Regions from separate parts of the Pontibacter liquoris genome, predicted to be linked through region 2. Evidence: riboswitches for the same ligand, from Rfam matches in the RefSeq annotation. Region 2 holds a riboswitch; each other region holds the start of a gene.

What was found. Region 2 has a riboswitch for S-adenosylmethionine ahead of LWL52_RS18740 (SusC/RagA family TonB-linked outer membrane protein). Riboswitches for the same ligand answer to the same signal wherever they lie in the genome.
Region 1: linked by a shared signal. The riboswitch ahead of LWL52_RS04990 (ATP-grasp domain-containing protein) and the one ahead of LWL52_RS18740 (SusC/RagA family TonB-linked outer membrane protein) in region 2 are both predicted to bind S-adenosylmethionine.
Region 3: linked by a shared signal. The riboswitch ahead of metH (methionine synthase) and the one ahead of LWL52_RS18740 (SusC/RagA family TonB-linked outer membrane protein) in region 2 are both predicted to bind S-adenosylmethionine.
Region 4: linked by a shared signal. The riboswitch ahead of LWL52_RS12635 (O-acetylhomoserine aminocarboxypropyltransferase/cysteine synthase family protein) and the one ahead of LWL52_RS18740 (SusC/RagA family TonB-linked outer membrane protein) in region 2 are both predicted to bind S-adenosylmethionine.

Annotation. Positions count from the first base shown of each region.
Region 1 covers NZ_JALEBG010000001.1:1,211,430-1,216,649, reverse strand. The annotation lists gene LWL52_RS04995 (amidohydrolase family protein) at 1-1,108, shown strand, start outside; SAM riboswitch class I at 1,387-1,489, shown strand; gene LWL52_RS04990 (ATP-grasp domain-containing protein) at 1,838-2,821, shown strand; gene LWL52_RS04985 (LLM class flavin-dependent oxidoreductase) at 2,824-3,861, shown strand; gene LWL52_RS04980 (proline iminopeptidase-family hydrolase) at 4,269-5,220, shown strand, end outside.
Region 2 covers NZ_JALEBG010000003.1:417,991-423,210, reverse strand. The annotation lists gene LWL52_RS18745 (RagB/SusD family nutrient uptake outer membrane protein) at 1-306, opposite strand, end outside; gene LWL52_RS18740 (SusC/RagA family TonB-linked outer membrane protein) at 409-3,420, opposite strand; SAM riboswitch class I at 3,851-3,953, opposite strand; gene LWL52_RS18735 (RrF2 family transcriptional regulator) at 4,253-4,669, shown strand; gene LWL52_RS18730 (DUF2061 domain-containing protein) at 4,780-5,070, shown strand; gene LWL52_RS18725 (phosphoadenylyl-sulfate reductase) at 5,036-5,220, shown strand, end outside.
Region 3 covers NZ_JALEBG010000002.1:733,140-738,359, reverse strand. The annotation lists gene metH (methionine synthase) at 1-2,969, opposite strand, end outside; SAM riboswitch class I at 3,044-3,150, opposite strand; gene rpmA (50S ribosomal protein L27) at 3,414-3,683, opposite strand; gene rplU (50S ribosomal protein L21) at 3,758-4,066, opposite strand; gene LWL52_RS16485 (ribonucleoside-diphosphate reductase small subunit) at 4,706-5,220, shown strand, end outside.
Region 4 covers NZ_JALEBG010000001.1:3,047,793-3,053,012, reverse strand. The annotation lists gene LWL52_RS12645 (STAS domain-containing protein) at 1-26, opposite strand, end outside; gene LWL52_RS12640 (phosphoribosylaminoimidazolesuccinocarboxamide synthase) at 94-1,029, opposite strand; SAM riboswitch class I at 1,493-1,599, shown strand; gene LWL52_RS12635 (O-acetylhomoserine aminocarboxypropyltransferase/cysteine synthase family protein) at 1,876-3,204, shown strand; gene metX (homoserine O-acetyltransferase MetX) at 3,213-4,265, shown strand; gene LWL52_RS12625 (homoserine dehydrogenase) at 4,255-5,220, shown strand, end outside.

The sequences.
Region 1 (5,220 bases), on a different contig from region 2:
TTACATCATCAACGGTATCACCACGGTACGCGACGCGGGCGGCGACCTGTACCCGGCCGTTCAGGCGTGGCGCGAAGCGATTGCAGCCAATAAGCTGGTTGGTCCGCGCATTATTTCGGCAGGCCCCAAGCTGGATGGCCCCAAGCCCACCTGGGCCGGCTCTATTGAAGTAGCCACTGTAGCACAGGTGCCTGTGGCCCTGGATTCCTTGCAAAAGCTGGGTGTCGATTTTGTAAAGATCTATGACAGCACTATTTCGGGGGATGTGTTTCTGGCCATTGTCAAAGAGGCCCAGGCCCGGGGCATGCTCACGGCCGGTCACATGCCCTTTAGCGTAAAATTGGGCGATGCGATTGACAATGGACTGGATATCACCGAACATTTATACTATACTTTTAAAGCTGCCTCTACCAAAGAAGACAGCATCACCAACGTGATCCGGGCTGGCGAAAAAACAGGCAAGCCGGTTGGTTTTTACACGGCCCTCCACTGGCTCTACGACACCTATGATCCGGCCACGGCGGCGCAGATCTACCAGAAGATGGCCGCGCATCATACCGCCGTTACGCCTACCTTATACATTGGCCGCGTGCTCAACAACCTGTCGCAAGCCGACCACAGCCACGACGAATACCTGCACTATATCAAGGACGGTATCATTAAAACCTACGCTGGCAGAGAAAACAGCGCCAAGCGCCAGACGCCGGAAGCAAGAGCGTTTATACATGACCTGGAAGACAAGTTTACCGGCATGGTACCGCAAATGCAGGCCGCAGGCGTTACGATACTGGCCGGCTCCGATGCCGGTGCCTTTAACTCGTATGTATACCCGGGCCAGTCGCTGCACCAGGAGCTTAGAACGCTGCAGGAAGCCGGCCTGACACCCGCCCAGACCCTACGAACAGCTACCCTGAACGGCGCTACCGTGATGGGTAAAGCCGATCAGTATGGCACCATCGCTACCGGTAAAGTAGCCGACCTGGTACTGCTCAGCAAGAACCCATTGGAAGACATCCGCAATACCGAAGCCATTGAAGCGGTGATCTTCGGAGGAAAGGTTTATACTGCTGCCGAGCTGAAGCAATTATTGGAGTGGCTGAAAAAGTAGGCGTTTAGGACAAAGGATAATTTGACAAAGGACAAAAGAGTAACAGGAAAAGAACTTTAAATGGACAGAGGCCGGCCTTACCGCCTGCTATACTTCAACATTCAACTGCTAAACTTGCTTTATCATTCTCCCTGTTCAATGTTCTTTTGTCCTTTGTCAAATTATCCTTTGTCAAAACTTAAATGGTGTACCAACATTATTTTTAGGTAAAAATTTGGAAATGTAAATCGCAGCTCCGAATTTTGCATTCATCAAGTCAATTACCCTCACAAGTATTTGATTTATAAAGAAGAAGGGAGAGAACAGGCTCTGTGAACTTCTAGCAACCAGTTGCATAACCAGGTGCTACATCCTGCCTAAATTATTTAGGGCATATAAATTACTAATAATGCAAACTACTATTATCGCTTTTGCTGCCGTACTGGCGGGCCTTTTTAACCGGATTTTCTCCGAAAACACCTCTGTTTATACTTCTGTAGCGCCGGCCTACGGTTGCTGTTGTTGTCGCTAGTCCTGCTGCTTTGGCGGTAGGCTGATGCATTGTGGCGCGCCCACTTGCCAGCCTATCTGTGTGCAGCTTTGCGGGAAAGGCATGGCCTGTTTGTACCTGTTCAGGCCGTTTCCGGGGCTTTCTGACCCTTTATTCCATACTTCTTTCTTTAATTTAACAAAGCCTGTAGCGGTGCATAATCCGCTGCTTTATACTTCTAACTTCAAAAACCAGAACTTATGTCAACGTACACCACCGATAAACCCATTGCCATTTTTCACGAGCACCCGGACTGGTTCCGCCCCTTGTTAAATGAACTGGACGCCCGTGGCATTGGCTACGAACGCCTGAATGCCGCCGCCCATACCTATGATCCGGCCGAAAAGGAAGTACCTTACAGCCTGTTCTTTAACCGCACTAGCCCTTCGGCTTACCTGCGCAACAACGAGAACAGTATCTTTTATACGCTGAGCCTGCTGGCCTACCTCGAAACGACCGGTGTGCCGGTGGTGAACGGCTACAAGGCCTTTCAGTACGAAACCTCCAAAGCGCTGCAGATCACGCTGCTCGAAAAACTGGGCTTGCCTTACCCAAAAGCGCGCATCATCAACCATGCCTCGCAGGCGGTGAAAGCCTCCGAAGGGCTGCGCTTCCCGGTGGTGGTGAAAGCCAATATTGGGGGCAGCGGCGCCGGCATTGTGCGCTATGATTCTGTGGAGGAACTCGCGCAAGCTGTGGCTGCCGCCGAGGTGAAGCTGGGCATCGACCACACGGCGCTGGTGCAGGAGTATGTGGTAGCCCGCGGCGGCCATATCACCCGCATCGAAACCTTGGGCGGCAAATACCTCTACGGCATCAACGTGTATACTTCCGGCGAGAGCTTCAACCTCTGCCCGGCCGACATTTGCCAGACCACCAACGGCAAGGAACTGAGCCGCAATGCCTGCGCCCTGGATGCGCCTAAGAATGGCATGCGCGTGGAAGCCTATACCCCGCCGCAGGAAGTAATCGACAACATCGAACGCATTGTGCAGGAAGCCGGCATCGACGTGGGTGGCATTGAGTACATGGTGGACGACCGCGATGGTAGGATCTACTACTACGACATCAACGCGCTGTCTAATTTTGTGGCCGATGCCGTGAACGTGATCGGCTTTAACCCACACGCCCGCCTGGTAGATTTCCTGGAGAAGAAAGCGCAACTTAAACTACAGGAGGTATAAGCATGGAATTCGGCTATTGGTTACCCGTTTTCGGAGGATGGCTCCGCAACATTCCGGACGAAGGAATGGACACCTCCTGGGATTACGTTAAAAAACTGGCGCAAAAAAGCGAGAGCTGGGGCTACCACCTGTCGTTGATCGCAGAGTTATACTTAAATGATATCAAAGGGCAGGAAGCACCGGCCCTCGATGCCTGGTCTACGGCAGCGGCGCTGGCCGCTGTGACCCAGCAGCTGGAGATCATGGTGGCCGTGCGCCCTACGTTCCACAACCCGGCGCAGCTGGCTAAGCAGGCCGCCAACATCGACCTGATCAGCAATGGCCGCCTGTCGCTGAATGTGGTATCGAGCTGGTGGCGCGATGAGGCGACCAAGTATGGCATCCAGTTTGAGCAGCACGACGACCGCTACGCCCGCACCAAAGAGTGGCTGGACGTGGTGACCAGCGTGTGGGAACGCGACCACGTGACTTACAGCGGCAACTACTACAAGGTGGAAGATAACGTGCTGCAGCCCAAGCCTGCCAAAAAGCCATTTATTTATGCCGGAGGCGAGTCGGAAACTGCTAAAACCATGATCAGCACGCAATGCGACGGCTACGTGATGCACGGCGATTCGCCTGAAAAGATCGGGGAGCGCATTGCCGACATGCGCCGCCGCCGCGAGATACTGGGCCTGCCGCCGATGAAATTCGGGGTAGCGGCCTACAGCATTGTGCGCAACACGGAGGCGGAAGTGAAAAAAGAACTCGACCGCATTACCAACGTGCAGGCCTCGGCTGCCGGCTATGGCAACTACCAGCAGTGGCTGGCCGGCACGCAGCTCGAGCAGCAGGTGTCGCTGCAGGATTACTCGGTATCCAACCGCGGCCTGCGCAGCGGCCTGACCGGCACGCCTGCCCAGATCCAGGACCGCATCGCCGCCTTCGAGGCAGTGGGGGTGGATTTCTTCCTGCTGCAGTGCAGTCCGCAACTCGAGGAGATGGAGCGCTTCTCCGACTCCGTGATCAGGGCTTTCTCTCCACAAAAACAAACAGCATAAGAACCTAACAAACAATAAACCTAAACTAAACTGACCTTGAGCCCTGCAGCCTTGAAGCCGCAGGGTTCTTTTTTTGCCTGAAGTAGATGTGCTCCTAAAACGTAAATGAAGCAAGCGTCCGCATATGCCTATACTTAAGTGGCAATGGAACAGCAATAACGTGTACATTAACAAATAGCCAGGATACAGTAATCGATTTTGCTACGCACGGCACAGGTGGACGCTTGCGTCAAGTATGCGGGATGAGCCAGAGAGATGGGCCGGGAAATGGCACGTTGCTCCATCTAAAACTTTTATCAGCAGCACCTTACGATTTTCAGCAGAAATAACTTTATCTTTTAGCTCCCGTGGCCTTTAGCTGCGGCACTGTTCCGTTAAACCGTCTCACCTTAAACCTGCTGTTATACATGAAAAAGCCTTTCTCTTTTCTGATCGCCTGCCTGGGCCTACTCCTGCTAACTACCGGCTGCCAGCGTACCGAACCGGAAGCTGCCACTACCGCCACCACAGCAGATTACCTCGACTTTAAAACGCCTACCCCGGTGCAGGCTGGTGGCGTGCAGATGATCCAGCTAAAAGAAGGCTACAAAGTATGGACGAAGCGCTTTGGCAACAGCCCGACCATGAAAGTGCTGCTCCTGCATGGCGGCCCCGCCATGACGCACGAATACATGGAAGCTTTCGAGAGCTTTTTCCCGCAAGCCAACATCGAGTTTTATGAGTATGACCAGCTGGGTTCTGCTTACTCCGACCAGCCCGACGATATGAGTCTCTACAACATCAACCGCTTTGTGGAAGAGGTAGAGCAGGTGCGCCAGCAGCTGGGTATGAACAAGGACAACTTTTATTTGCTGGGCAACTCCTGGGGTGGCATGCTGGCCCTTGAGTACGCTTTGAAGCACCAGGACAACCTCAAAGGCCTCATCATCTGCAACATGACGGCCAGCTTCCCGAAGTATGCGACCTACAACGCCAAGCTGCGGGCCGAAATGCGCCCTTCCCTCATCGACTCGCTGGAAGTATACGAAAAGAAAAACGACTTCATGAACCCCGTGTACCAGCAGCTGGTGTTCGATAATTACTATCGCAAGCACCTGTGCCGCCTCGAAGTATGGCCGGAAGCCGTGATGCGCAGCTTAGGCCACGTGAACCAGAAAGTATACGAGTACATGCAGGGGCCAAGCGAGTTTGTGCCTGGCGGCATTCTGCAAAACTGGGACCGCTGGAGCGACCTGAAAAAGATTACGGTGCCCACCCTCACCGTTGGCGCGAAGTATGATACCATGAACCCCGAGGAAATGAAGGAGATGAGCCGGCTGGTACAAAATGGGCAATACCTCTACTGCCCCAACGGCAGCC
Region 2 (5,220 bases):
GATGGAGCTGTTCTCGGCCGGAATGGCATTCAGGTCGAACTGCTGGTAAAAGTTGTAGGAGCCCGACCAGTCCACTTCATCAGCAGATAAGTAGGCGAGGGCCGGGTACTCAAAGCCATAGTAGCTGTTGCTTTGCAACTCACTATAGGCCCCCAGCAAAGCCGCCTCAGCGCCCCGCTTATCGGTGATGGCCTGTTCGGAGGAAATATCCAGGCGGGGTGCTGGCTCCAGAATGTTGTTGCAGCCTGAGAGCGATACCAGCAGGGCCAGGGCGAGGGTTTTATAGTTTGTGAATATGTTCTTCATGGTTGTTGTCAAATTTAAGAGACGCTGTCTCGTTCGGAAGCGTCAGATCACCGGTTTTCAGGTATAAAAAGTCCTGTGAGCGTCCTGCTGCTTTTGTCTGTTTTAGAAAGTTACATTTAAGCCTGCCTGCCAAGTTCTTGGCTGCGGCACCACGGCATGGTCGATGCCGCGCACGTTCTGGTTGTTGCCGGCCACGTTCACTTCCGGGTCCAGGCCGCTGTAGTTGGTGAGCGTCCACAGGTTGGTGCCCGACAAATACACGCGGAGGTTGCCGATCTTATACTTGCCGAGCGCTTCGGAAGGCACCGTATAGCCCAGCGTAACAGAACGCAGGCGCAGGAACGAGCCATCTTCGATAAAGCGGCTGCTGGGCAAGGTATAGTTGGTGCCGGTTTTGGTCAGGCGCGGCACGTCGGTCACATCGCCGGGTTGCTGCCAGCGGTCGAGCTGGCCTGGCAGAAAGGTGATCGAGCCGTTGCGCGTACCGCCGTGCTCCATAAAGAAGCGGTTCAGGTTCAGAATGTCGTTGCCATACTCAAAATAGAACAGGGCACCCAGGTCGAAAGCTTTGTAGCGGATGGTGTTATTCAAGCCGCCAAAGAAATCCGGTGCCGCGTTGGCCACGATCTGGCGGTCAGCCACCGTGATCTTGCCATCCTTGTTCACATCGTCGTACACGGCATCGCCCGTCTGCGGATCCACATACAGCTGCTTGTACACCCAGAAAGCATACACCGAACCGCCTTCTTCCATGCGGATCCAGTCGCGGGAGTGCTGGTTGATGGGGATGGGCAATTTCTCGATCTTGTTCACGTTGCGGGCAATGTTGAGGCTGGTGGTCCAGGAGAAATCATCACGTTCGATGTTGGTAGAGGTGATATTAAGCTCAACACCTTTGTTGCTGATCTCACCCAGGTTCTCGAACACACTGCTGAAGCCCGTCTTCTCCGGCACCGGCACTTCCAGCAGCAGGTCTTTGGTATACTTGTTATAGTAGTTGGCTTCCACTTTCAGTCGATTTTGCAGCAGGGCCAGGTCCAGGCCAATGTTCCACTGGCGCGTGGTTTCCCACTTCAGGTCCGGGTTGGCCAGCTGCTGGTGGCTGATGCCGGGCTGCCCATCGTAGTTGCGGCCCGCCCGCCACAAGCCAAGCGAAGCAAAGTCGTTGATGCCGTTCTGGTTACCGGTCAGGCCGATGTTGGCGCGCAGCTTGATCAGATCGAAGGGCAGGTCCTGGGCAAAGGCTTCCTCGGAAACGATCCAGGAAGCGCCCAGCGACGGGAACACGCCCCAGCGATTGGACGCCCCGAAACGGGAAGAAGCATCGGCCCGCACGCTGCCGTCTATGCTATACTTGTCTTTGTAAGTATAACCGGCCCGGGAGAAGAACGAGATCAGCCCATTTTGGCTCGAGTTGGTCGAAGCGGTCTGCAGCGAAGAAGAGGCGATCTCCTGGAAATCATCGCTCGGGAAGTTGCGGCCTGTTAGCGAGAGCGTATTATAGCTGGTCTGCTGCACTGTGTTTCCTAGTATCACGTTCAGGAAGTGGTCATCGCCCAGGCGCTTGTTATACGTGAGTAATTGCTCGTTTAGCAGCGAGGTTAAGCGCGTATCAACTCGGCTGGCGTTACCAGCCGGCAGGCCCACACTGATCTGCGTGTTGTTGTATACTTTGTCGGAATACCCGTTGTAGTCGATGCTCCAGCTTGATTTAAAGGTCAGGCCATCCAGGAGCTCATACTCGCCATACACGTTGCTGATCAGGCGGCTGCTCTCTCCTTTGATGTTGAGGTTATCGATCAGGGCCAGGTGGTTATCAAAAATGGAGTGGCGGGCGTAGGAGCCGTCCTGGTTAAAAACCGGCAAGTAAGTGGGAACATACAAAGCCGAGTTGATCACGCCCTGGGCACTGTCGTCGTTGCGGCTCTGGTTGCGCTTGCTGTACGAGATAGAGGTGCTGGTGCCAATGGTCAGGCGCTCGTTTACCAGGTGGTCGTAGTTGAAGCGGCCGCTGAAACGCTCGAACGCGGCGGGCTTTACAATGCCCTCCTGCTTAAAGTAGCCGCCGCCCAGAAAGAAACGGTTCGACTCGCCCCCGCCCGATGCCGACAGGTCGTAGCTTTGGGTTTTGGCGGTCCGGAACACATCCGGAATGCGGGAATACGTGGTCTGCTCTGTCGGCAATCCAAAACCGCCTTCACTTTTCGGGCGGAACGGAAGCGTGGCCGGACTGCCGCCGTCGTTCAGGTGGGTTTCGTTGATGAGCTCCGCTTCCTGCTGCGCGTTTACGGTTTCGTAGATCTTCGGCGCTTTTGCTACCCCAAAGTAGGTCTGGAAATTGATGCGCGTACCGGCATTTGTTTTGCCGCGCTTGGTGGTGATGAGCACCACGCCATTGGCGCCGCGGGCTCCGTAAATAGCGGTAGCGTTGGCGTCTTTCAGGATTTCGATGCTTTCAATGTCAGCCGGGTTCAGGTCAGCCAGCGGGTTGGTGGTTTGCCCGCCCAGGCTCAGGCCTGAAAGTGACTGGTTGTTGATGAACACGCCGTCTACTACATAAAGCGGCTCGTTGCTGGCGTTGATGGAGGTGTTGCCGCGGATGCGCACAAAGATGCCGCCGCCCGGCGTGCCGCTGGCAGCCGCGATCTGCACCCCCGAGGCTTTACCTTGCAAAAGCTGGTCTGGCGATGGCGCCGGAATGCCTTTCAGTTCCTGCGGATTAACAGACGTCACGGCGCTGGAAACTGCCTTCTGCGATTGCGTGCCGTAGCCCACTACCACCACTTCATCCAGCGCTTTGGTATCTTCCAGCAACGTTACGTTCAGGGCCTGGCCATCGGCTTTTACTTCTTTTAAAGTATAGCCCAGGCTGGAGATAAGGAGCGTCTGGCCTTTTGCCACGGCCAGGTTAAAGCTGCCGTCTACGCCGGTAACGGTGCCCTTGTCGGTGCCTTTTACCTGCACGCGGGCACCAATCAGCGGTTCGCCGGTTTTGGCGTCTTTTACCACACCTTGTGTTAAGGTGTCTTGTGCAAACGCTTCTGCCCCGAGGCCCAGGAACAGGCCAAGCGCCAGGAGCAGGCGCACGAATTTATGTGTGAGTTGTTTTTGCATATTACGGTTATTAATTGGACAAAGTGTTGCCATCCTGCAATCGGGGCGACTGCGGTTAAGGCGGGTTAAGAATTTATTTTAAGGGATTAATGCAACAGCGTGCTGTTAGCTACAACAGCTACACATTCGCAGGGGCATGCGCGCCGGTGCAATAGCCGGGATGGAAATAAAGCGTTTGCTGTAAGTAGGAGCCGGTGCAAACGTGCACGGCAGTAGCTGGGGTAGCGTATTGCCCATGGTAAAGAGTGTTAGTAAGTATGAAATAAAAACAGACGTATCATTCCTGGCACAGAGCAGTGCAAGAATGGCTTTACAGGAAATAGAGGCAGATTAACAGCAACAACAGCACAGGAACGCAGCAGGCGCTGCAGAAGCGAATAAGGCTGTGGGGGTAAGAACCGGGGTTGTGTTTTGCTTGTTCATTGGTTTAAATTTATAGTTCCCAAAACTGGGCAGGAGTTAGCACCTTTCCGTTTCACCGGAGGTTGCTAGAGGGTCGCGGAGCCTGCTCTCTTACCTCTTCTTTATAAATCTTGATAAAGATGCTGCAAAGATAAGGTCGGATTTTCTTGTAATGCAAAACATTTTTAAAATATTTTCCCTGAAAGATTAAAATAAAATTTTATTGCCTGGTTTGAACTTGCCTTGCTAAAATACAAAAGGCTTTTGCCTTTTACCGCCGGCCTTCGCGCAGAAGTGCCACACAATCTTCCGAATAAAAGGGTATCCTAAGGAAATAGTTTTTAGCTTTGAAGTGGTATTCTTTTCATTACCTGAATGCCGCTCGGGCTTCATCCTATTACAGTACTTCATCCTATTACAGTACTTTCTAATGTTGTCGAAAAAGACGAAATATGCCTTTCATGCACTCAGTTACCTGGCCGAAAACCAGGAGAAAGGTGCTATTCTGATACAGGAGATCGCTTCAAATAAAAAGATATCCCAGAAGTTCCTGGAAAGCATCCTGCTCGACCTGAAAAAGGCCGGTATACTAGGCAGCAAGAAAGGCAAAGGCGGCGGCTATTACCTGATCAAAAAGCCCGAGGAAGTTACGCTGGCCAAAGTGATCCGCTTACTTAACGGGCCGATTGCCTGGCTGCCTTGCGTTAGCCTGAACTATTACGAAAAGTGCGCCGACTGCCCCGATGAAGCCACCTGCAACATGCACCTGATCATGTGCCAGGTGCGCGACCAAAGCCTGAGTATCGTGGAGAATAAAACCATTCTGGATCTGATTTCAACCAAATAACTGTATTTCAGCTACTTGCGATTTAGTTAGCTAACTTTCTGCGTTCTTTTTCATTTATTACCCTACTAAGTTTATAGATTTTATATACTTTTAGGTCTCAAAGGAGCGCTATGCTATTCGATCACTACCTGAAAAAAGCCTTTGGCGGCAGGCACAATCCGCTAACCGACAGCAAATTAAAGAGCGTGGCGAAAGCCGTTTCGTGGCGCATCTTAGGCACATTCGATACCATCGTCATCTCTTATATCATAACGGGTAAACTCCGGATGGCTTTTTCGATCGGCTCTATTGAGGTATTCAGTAAGATCGCGCTTTACTATGTGCATGAACGCGTCTGGGAACGGTTTACAGTAAAAAAACAAGTACATGAGCTTAAAAGACAAGATACCCTCGCTGCTTGAGGCGCTCGCCGGGCTGCCTCTATCGGAGATGCTGGCTTTTATAGGGCAGGCGTTTCCAGGTAAAGTTGCTTTTTCCACAGCGCTGGGCCAGGAAGACCAGGTGATCACGGATGCCATATTCTCTGAGAAGCTGCCGGTCAGAATCTTCTC
Region 3 (5,220 bases), on a different contig from region 2:
TTATCCACGATCTCCTGCAGCATTTCCTGCGCGTCCTGGAACAACTTCGTGGCTTCTGTGCCTAATTCCGGATCTGTCAGTATTTTCGGGTACTGGCGCTTGAGCTCCCAGGCATGGAAGAAAGGTGTCCAGTCGATGTAGGGCACAATCTCTGCCAAAGGAAAATGCTCGAATACCCGGGTTCCGGTAAAGCTGGGCTTCACCGGCTGCGCAGCGGCCCAATCCACGTTATACTTGTTGGCGCGGGCTTCGGCTATACTTGCAAAAGCGCGGTCTTTGGTGCGGCTCAGGTGGTCTTCGCGCAGTTTCTGGTACTCTGCTTTTATCTCGGCAATGTAAGCGTCGCGGTTCTCGCTCAGCAGGCTGCTCACCACGGTTACGCTCCGCGAGGCATCGTGCACGTGCACTACCGGCCCGCTATACTGCGGTGCGATCTTCACGGCCGTATGTACCCTGGAGGTAGTCGCCCCGCCGATCAACAGCGGAATGGTCATGCCGCGGCGCTCCATTTCCTGCGCCACATACACCATCTCATCCAGCGACGGCGTGATCAGCCCGCTCAACCCAATAATATCTACTTTTTGCGCCTGTGCCTCCGACAGGATCTTATCAAGCGCGACCATCACGCCCAGATCGATCACTTCGTAGTTGTTACAGGCCAGCACCACACCCACAATGTTCTTGCCGATATCGTGCACGTCGCCTTTCACGGTGGCCATCAGGATGGTGCCTGCGGTGGATTTGGACGTATCGGAAGCGAGCTTCTCTTTTTCCATAAACGGCAGCAGGTACGCCACCGACTTCTTCATTACGCGGGCGCTTTTAACTACCTGCGGTAAAAACATCTTGCCGGCGCCAAACAAGTCACCCACTACGGTCATGCCGGCCATCAGCGGCCCTTCGATCACATCGAGCGTTTTAACGGCCTGCTGGCGGGCTTCTTCGGTATCTTCGTCAATATAATCCACAATGCCTTTTACCAGCGCATGTTTCAGGCGTTCGGTTACCGGTGCTTCGCGCCAGCTGTTGTCAGCCTGCACCGCTTCCTTGCCTTTGCCTTTGATGGTTTCGGCATACGTTACCAGCTTTTCGGTGGCATCGGGGTGGCGGTTAAAGATGACGTCTTCGATCAGATCGCGCAGCTCGGTGGGTATTTCGCTGTACACGCCCAGCATGCCGGCGTTCACAATGCCCATGTCCATACCTGCCTGCACGGCATAGTATAAAAACACGGTGTGCATGGCCTCGCGCACCACATCGTTGCCACGGAAAGAGAACGACAAATTACTTACACCCCCACTTACCAGCGCATGCGGCAGGTTGGCTTTGATCCATTTCACGGCCTCCAGGTACTCTACGGCATAGTTGTTATGTTCTTCGATGCCGGTGGCAATGGCCAGAATGTTCGGATCAAAAATGATGTCCTGTGGCGGGAAGCCGATCTCTTCGGTGAGTATCTTGTAAGCGCGCCCGCAGATCTCTATTCTACGTTCAAGCGTATCGGCCTGGCCCTGCTCATCAAACGCCATTACCACAGCGGCAGCACCGTACTGGCGCACCTTGCGGGCAATGTGTTTAAAGTTCTCTTCGCCCTCTTTTAAGCTGATGGAGTTCACGATCGATTTGCCCTGCACGCATTTCAACCCGGCCTCGATCACACTCCATTTCGAGGAGTCGATCATGATGGGCAGTTTGGCAATGTCGGGCTCGGAGGCGATCAGGTTAAGAAAGTTCGGCATGGCCTGCTCTGAGTCGAGCATGCCTTCGTCCATGTTCACGTCGATGATCTGGGCGCCGCCTTCCACCTGCTGGCGCGCTACCGACAAGGCTTCCTCAAACTGGCCGTTTACGATCAGGCGGGCGAATTTTTTGGAACCGGTTACATTGGTGCGTTCGCCTACATTTACAAAAAGACTTTCGGGCGTGATGGTGAGGGGCTCTAACCCACTGAAGCGCGAGTAGGGCGGAATAGCTGGGGGGGTATGCGGTTTATACTTCTGCACTAAGTCGGCAATTACTTTGGTGTGAACGGGCGTAGTGCCACAACAACCACCCAGGATATTTACCAGGCCTTCCTGAAGATATTCCTCCACAATGCGGCCCATCTCCTCTGCCGATTCATCGTAGCCGCCAAAAGCGTTTGGCAAGCCGGCATTCGGGTAGGCACTGATGTAAGTACCCGTGATACGGGAGAGCTCCTGAATATGCGTTTTGAGCTGCCGCGCGCCCAGGGCGCAGTTAAAGCCAATGCTAAGGATAGGCGCATGCGAAACCGAGTTCCAGAACGCTTCTACTGTCTGGCCCGACAAAGTGCGGCCACTGGCATCCGTAATGGTGCCGGATATCATGACCGGCAACTCCTTGCCGCCGTCCTGCACATATTGCGCAATGGCAAGCAGGGCCGCTTTACAGTTAAGGGTATCAAAAACGGTTTCGACCAACAGCAGGTCCGAGCCACCATCCACCAGGCCGCGCACCTGCTCATAGTATGCTGTTACTAGCTGGTCGAAGGTAACGGCGCGGTAGCCCGGGTTGTTCACGTCTGGCGACAGGGAAGCCGTACGGTTAGTAGGCCCGATGGCGCCGGCTACAAAGCGGGGCTTGCCCGGCACCTGTTTCTCCACCTCATCTGCTGCCTGCCGTGCTATCCGGGCTGATTCATAGTTGAGCTCATACACCAGGTGTTCCAGGTGATAATCGGCCATGGCAATGCTGGTGCCGCTAAACGTATTGGTTTCGATGATATCGGCGCCCGCCTGCAGGTACTCGGTGTGAATACCTTTGATGATATCAGGCCGTGTGATGGAGAGCAGGTCGTTGTTGCCTTTCAGGTCGGAGGGATGCTCTTTGAAGCGCTCGCCCCTGAAATCAGCTTCCGTAAGCTGGTGCCGCTGAATCATGGTGCCCATTGCGCCGTCAAGCACTAACACGCGCTCGCGAAGCAATGTATGGATGGGATGGTTTTTCATGGTGAATGTCTTTCTTCTCGTAAGTCTGCTGCTACTATACTTATCAAGAAGGACACCCCAAGGGAGGATGGACTTTCTTATCTTCTCCAAAGCTATCGCTCCGGAAGGGAATTAGCACCAAGCTGGTACAAGGTTGCTAAGACATCATCGGGCCCTGTCCCTCAGTCTTTCTTGATAAGAAGTTGCAAGTTAAAGGTATATCCGCAGAATTTAAAATTTTGTTGCGGCCAAATTCCCGCGGCGGGCAGCAAAGGGCCTTAAAACAGAAAGAGACACTTGTGGTGTCTCTTTCCATCAGAATTTTTTCACTTTAGAAGTAAATAAAATTCCTGCTTATATGTACGTGGCAGCCAGGCCTTTGTTGTGCGGGGCCGGCGTTTAGCATAAAAAAAGGGAAGCCCTGCGGCTTCCCTTTCCTACAGCGCCCGAAGGCGGCTTCAATGCTTAGGCTTCTGCCTCAACGCGTGGCTTTACAGATACGTAAGAACGGTTCTTCTTACCTTTTCTGAATTCTACTACGCCATCAACCAATGCAAACAGGGTGTGGTCTTTGCCAATCCCTACGTTTGTGCTTGGGTGGTGGGCAGTGCCTCTTTGTCTTACGATGATGTTGCCGGCGATAATGTCCTGGCCACCGTAAATCTTAACACCAAGTCGTTTAGAATGCGACTCGCGGCCGTTATTAGAACTACCAGCTCCTTTTTTGTGTGCCATGTTGTTTTACTATTTAGTTCAGGGTTGCGGGGCGACTCCTGAAAAGATTTTACAAATGAATTTCTTCTTACTGCTTATCCAATGCTCTCGATCAGGACCTTGGTGAATTGCTGGCGGTGGCCATTCTTCTTACGGTATCCTTTTCTTCTCTTCTTTTTGAAAACGATCACTTTATCGCCTTTCACGTCGCCAAGGATTTTACCAACCACTTTAACACCGCTAACGAAAGGAGCACCTAATGTGATGGTACCGTTATCATCAGTAAGAAGAACATTGGCGAACTCAACGGCGTCACCCTCATTGCCGGAAAGCTTGTTAGCGTAGATGAACATGCCGTTCTCTACTTTGGTCTGTCGACCTGCGATTTCTACAATTGCGTACATCAGCTTCAATGTAATGATTAAAAATTTAGTCTGCAAAAGTACGGCACTTAATTTACATATGCAACGCCCTGCTGCAGAAATTGTTCTGCCTGCCTGCAGCACCTTTCCACAAACCTGTGGATAACGATGTTGAAATCCTGCGGGCAAAATAAACGACCTGTTAAAAACCCGTCTAAATTACTTGCCCACAGCCGTTTGCACTCATTTTCAGAAATCTGTCTTTTCCACATTTCTTGCACTTCTTTTTACAAGTATACTTTAGGCAGCTTCCTTTTCCCGGCCTTCGGCCTTTGCGCCCTTGTGCCCGGCAGCTGTTTGAAGCAGAATAAAACCCGAAAACGGCTTTTTGTGCATTTAACAGCTACTTTATAGACCATTACCTATATTTTGCAGTATCTATATACGTTATTAACAATGTGGAAAAACCTGTGTATTACCCCTTAAAAACCACCTGCAGAGGCCGTTATGAAGGTGTGTATAAATTGAACAACTTTCGGGGCTTTTTTCTAGTTCAATTCTCTATATTTGAACTCATAATATTTTCGGGCTGGCTACCCGTCAGTTCAAACAACGAATGCATCAGCCGGTTGTGAGAACAAAAACTCACGCCAAACCTTTAAAATATAAATGCTACGCGTTATGGAACCCATATTACAAGAGAACCCCAACCGCTTTGTCCTGTTCCCCATCCAACACGACGAGGTGTGGCAGATGTATAAGAAGGCTGAAGCCAGTTTCTGGACTGCCGAAGAGATCGACCTCTCGCAGGACCTGAAAGACTGGGAAAACCTGAATGATGGCGAACGCCATTTTATCAGCCACGTGCTGGCGTTTTTTGCCGCCTCCGACGGTATTGTGAACGAGAACCTGGCCGTGAACTTTATGCAGGAAGTGCAGCTGCCCGAGGCCCGCTGCTTCTATGGCTTCCAGATCATGATGGAGAACATCCACGCCGAAACGTATTCGTTGCTGATCGACACCTATATTAAAAAGCAATCAGAAAAAGACTACCTTTTTAATGCGCTTGAAACCGTGCCTGCCGTGAAGAAAAAAGGCGACTGGGCACTGAAGTGGATCAACAGCGAAAACTTTGTTGAAAGATTGGTTGCTTTTGCTGCGGTGGAGGGTATTTTCTTCTCGGGTTCGTTCTGCTC
Region 4 (5,220 bases), on a different contig from region 2:
TCTTTCTTATCAATCGTGTATTTCATAGATCTACCAATAAGGATTTAAAAGCAAATGTACCAAAATCTACTTTAATTATGGTAACTTTTAGTGCTAAAAAATGTTTTCAATAATGTGCTGCTCTATTCGAGAAAGCACGTTTTCATAACCCTCCTTTACAAAAGGCTGGCCGGTAAAAACCTCAAACAGCTCAATATAGCGGTCCGAAATGCCGCGTACCACTTCGTCTGTCATCTCCGGAACTGCCTGGCCGTGTTGCCCCTGAAAGCCGTTTCCGATGAGCCACTGGCGCACAAATTCTTTTGAAAGCTGCCGCTGCGGTTCTCCTTGTGCCTGCCGTTCCGCATACCCCTGGCTGTAAAAGTAACGGGACGAATCCGGCGTGTGGATCTCGTCGATCAGGTAAATCTGGCCGTTATACTTGCCAAACTCATACTTGGTATCTACCAAAAGCAGGCCACGTTCTGCGGCCAGTGCGGTACCACGGGCATAAAGCGCTCTGGTATAGCGCTCTAAATTAAGATAATCTTCTTCAGATACAAGGCCTGAGGCAATAATTTCTTTTCTTGAAATGTCTTCGTCGTGGCCTTCGTCTGCTTTGGTGGTGGGGGTGATGATGGGCTCAGGCAACTGGTCATTCTCGCGCAATCCCTCGGGCAGGGCTACCCCGCACAAGAGGCGTTTGCCGGCCTGGTACTCGCGCCACGCATGGCCTGCCAGGTATCCCCGGATCACCATTTCTACTTTAAAAGGCTCGCAACGATACCCGATGGTCGCATTCGGATCCGGGGTAGACAGAACCCAGTTGGGAACAATGTCAGCTGTCGCTTTGAGGTTGAGACTGGCAATCTGGTTGAGCACCTGCCCTTTGTAAGGAATAGCGCGTGGCAGCACCACGTCAAAAGCGGAGATACGGTCGGTGGCGATCATGGCCAGCTTGTCTCCGAAATAGTATACATCGCGAACTTTGCCTTTGTAAAAACCGGTCTGGCCGGCGAAGGAGAAGTTGGTTTCTTTTATGGCCTCCATTACGTGTGATAGGTTGTCAGCAAGCAAAGGTAATTATATTTTAGAGGGTGAAAAATTTAATTGGCTGCTTTCACGTACGATGCCGGGGCCTGCGAATATAGTTGCTAAACTATACCGGAAGTATACTTGGCAGCAGGGGCAAAGTTTAGTATTAATATAGGGAGATGTTATACTATCAGAAGTATGATGCAGCTTCAGGCCTGCGGCGGGTTTTGCAGACACTACTAGCCGGAATCGCCTGTAGTTATGCTGCTGCAGCCGCTGCCTGTAGCCGGGTATGGCCACAGCGCTACTTAGCTGCGCAGGAGCTGGCAGGGGCGCCTGTAACGAAAACAGGAGCCCGCCGTATGATTGCTTAACCGGCGCTGCAAAGGCATTTTTGAAAAAAGAGCAGAAAAAGCTTGCAAATACTTTTAGCGCGGTTTAATATTGCAACATCTAGTCAATACCCTTCGCGGATATTGATTTATAAAGAAGCGTGGAGAGACAGGCTCTATGAAGCGCTAGCAACCTAACTACCGAGTAAAGGTGCTAATTCCTGATTCCGAAAGGTTCGGAAGAATATAAATTGATACTGTCATGAAAAAGGGAATCAAGCCAACACAGCACAGACGTATTTTTAATTTGCCGGCAGCCGCACTGCCGCAAACTCCCGCTTTTGCTCTCGCTAAAGTCATGCGCATGCCCCTGGAGGCTATGTGTTGCTGTTGTTGTTAATCTAGCATCGTTTTAGCCTGCACCGCTTTCGCGGCAGATTCATGTCTGCGGCCAGGGGCTACTCTGTATTCGCATCTCTGCGGTTTTATACTTTAACTTATTTCTTCTCCTACTTTATATACTATAGCCATGTCTCAATCTCTGCATTTCGAAACTCTTCAGCTACACGCTGGCCAGGAAATAGATCCCACCACACAGTCGCGCGCTGTGCCTATCTACCAGACAACCTCCTATGCTTTTAAAAACGCCGAGCACGGGGCCAACCTGTTTGCCCTGAAAGAATTTGGCAACATTTATACCCGCATCATGAACCCGACCACCGATGTGTTTGAGAAGCGGGTGGCGGCGCTGGAGGGCGGCGTGGCAGCCGTTGCCGTGGCATCGGGCATGGCAGCGCAGTTTCTGGCGCTTACCAATATCCTGGAGGCCGGGGATAATTTCGTGTCCACGGGTAACCTGTACGGCGGCTCATTCAACCAGTTCAAGGTATCGTTCAAGCGTCTGGGTATTGAGGCCCGGTTTGCCAAGGACGATGCCGTGGAAAGCTACGAGCAACTGATCGATGAGAAGACCAAAGCCCTTTACGTGGAGACCATTGGCAACCCTCGCTTCAACATCCCGGATTTTGATGCACTGGCCGCACTGGCCCGCAAGTATGACATCCCGTTTGTGGTGGATAATACCTTTGGCGCTGGCGGTTACCTGTTCCGCCCGTTGGAGCACGGGGCCAACGTGGTAGTGGAGGCAGCCACCAAGTGGATCGGCGGCCACGGTACCAGCATTGGCGGCGTAATTGTGGATGGCGGTAACTTTAACTGGGGCAACGGCAAATTTCCGCAGTTCTCGGAGCCGAGCGAGGGCTATCACGGGCTCAACTTCTGGGAAGTATTCGGGGAGAAAGGTCCCTTCGGCAACATTGCCTTTGCCATCCGGGTGCGGGTAGAAGGGCTGCGTGATTTTGGTCCTGCCCTGAGCCCGTTCAACTCTTTCCTGCTGCTGCAGGGCCTCGAAACCCTGTCGCTGCGCCTGGACAGAACCGTGCAGAACGCCCTGGCGCTGGCCCAGTGGCTGGAGCAGCACGAACAGGTAGAAGCGGTGAACTACCCGGGACTGGTGAGCAGCCCTTACCACGAACTGGCTAAAAAGTACCTGAAGCGGGGCTTTGGCGGGGTGTTCTCCTTTAAGCTAAAAGGCGACAAGCAGCAGGCCGAAACTTTTGTGAACAGCCTGCAACTGGTAAGTCACCTGGCTAACGTAGGCGATGCCAAAACGCTGATCATCCACCCGGCCTCTACCACCCACCAGCAGTTAAGCGATGCCGAGCAGCTAAATGCCGGCGTAGAGCAAACCCTGCTGCGCGTGTCGGCAGGTATCGAGCATATCGATGATATCAAAGCAGATTTTGAACAGGCGTTCGCCAAAGTACGCGAAGCACAACCGGAGGCACTCCTCCAGTAACGAAAGAAATGCCAGAGCAACACGTTTTTCATTCCCAACAGGCCTTCACGCTGGAGTCGGGCGCTACCCTGCCCGGCTTGCAGCTGGCCTATACTACCTACGGCCAGCTAAATGCCCGCCGCGACAACGTAGTATGGGTGTGCCATGCCCTGACCGGCAGCTCCGACTTTACAGACTGGTGGGCCGGTCTGTTTGGCCCGGGCAAGTTGTATGACCCGGCGCAGTGGTTTGTTATCTGTGCCAATACCCTGGGCGGATGCTATGGCTCTACCGGGCCGCTGTCCATCAACCCTGCTACGCTGAAGCCCTACTTTCATGCGTTTCCGGTTTTCACTAACCGCGATGTAGTGGCTGCCTTCGAGCTGCTGCGCGGCGAGTTGGGTTTAAAGCAAATTCATACGTTGATCGGCGGTTCGTTGGGAGGGCAGCAGGCACTGGAGTGGGCCATTCAGCAACCTGATGTGTTTGAACGGCTGGTGCATGTGGCCTCTAATGCCCGCCACTCGCCCTGGGGTATCGCGTTTAACGAAAGCCAGCGCATGGCCATTCGCCAGGACCCAAGCTGGCACGGCAACAGCGAGGATGCCGGCAAAGAAGGCCTGAAAACGGCACGTGCTATTGCCATGCTTTCGTACCGCCACTACAACACTTACCACGAAAACCAGCAGGAGCCCGGCAACAGCATTACAGACAATTTCCGGGCGGCAACTTACCAGGTATACCAGGGCGAAAAGCTTGCCAAGCGGTTTAATGCCTATACGTACTGGTTGCTGTCCAAAGCCATGGACTCGCACCACGTGGGCCGCAACAGGGGCGGCGTGGTGAAAGCGCTGGCGCATCTAAAGGCCCGCTGCCTGTTTGTGGGTGTCGATACCGACCTGCTTTTTCCGGTAGAGGAACAACAGTTTTTACATACACAGGTGCCGGGCTCCGCGTTTGCACTCCTTACCTCCAACTATGGCCACGATGGTTTTCTGGTGGAGGTGGAGCAGCTGACAGCCGCGATCAGTCAGTTTTATATAGAAGAAGAAACAGTAGCATTATTACACTATGAGCAATAAACATAAAATAGGCATCCTGGGATTTGGCTGCGTGGGCCAGGGTTTGTACGATGTGCTGCAGCACAACCAACTGCTGGAAATAGCCAATATCTGTGTGAAGGACAAAGAAAAGGAGCGCCCTCTGCCGGCAACTGCTTTCACGTTTGATGCCCAGCAGCTGCTGCAGGATGATAGCATCGATCTGCTGGCCGAGCTCATCAGTGATCCCAAAGAAGCCTATTTATTGGTGAAGCAAGCCCTGCTGGAAGGGAAGACCGTCGTATCTGCTAACAAAAAAATGATTGCCGAAAACCTGCCGGAGCTCGTACAGCTGCAGCAGCAGTATAAGGGCGTGTTGCTCTACGAAGCCGCTGTGTGCGGAAGCATTCCAATCCTGCGCACCTTGGAAGCCTACTACAGCACGGAGCCTTTAAAAGAGGTAAGCGGTATCCTGAACGGCTCGTCTAATTACATTCTGCACAAGCTCGATACCGAGAACCTGTCGTATGAGGAAGCGCTGCACCAGGCGCAGGCGCTGGGTTTTGCCGAAACCGACCCGACCTTGGACGTGGGCGGATACGATGCCCTGCATAAAATCTGCATTATTGCGGCCCATGCGTTTGGCGTGGTGGTGCCGCTGCAGAAAGTGTTGCGCTTTGGCATCAGCCGGGTGAGTACGCAGGATGTAGCCCTGGCACAGGCCGTGGGCGCCCGCATCAAGCTGGTGGCTTCGGCTAAAATAAACAACCTCGGCGAGCTGGAAGTGCAGGTGCTGCCCACCTTTGTTTTCCCGGACAATGAGCTATACTACGTGCATGCCGAGTTTAACGGGGTGCAGCTGGATGCCCGCTTTGCCGGTAGCCAGTTCCTGAAGGGGCGTGGGGCAGGCAGCCACCCTACCGGCTCAGCCGTTTGGGCCGACGTGTCGGCAGCGCTTGCAGGCTACAAGTATACGTATCCCAAATTACAGGCTGCT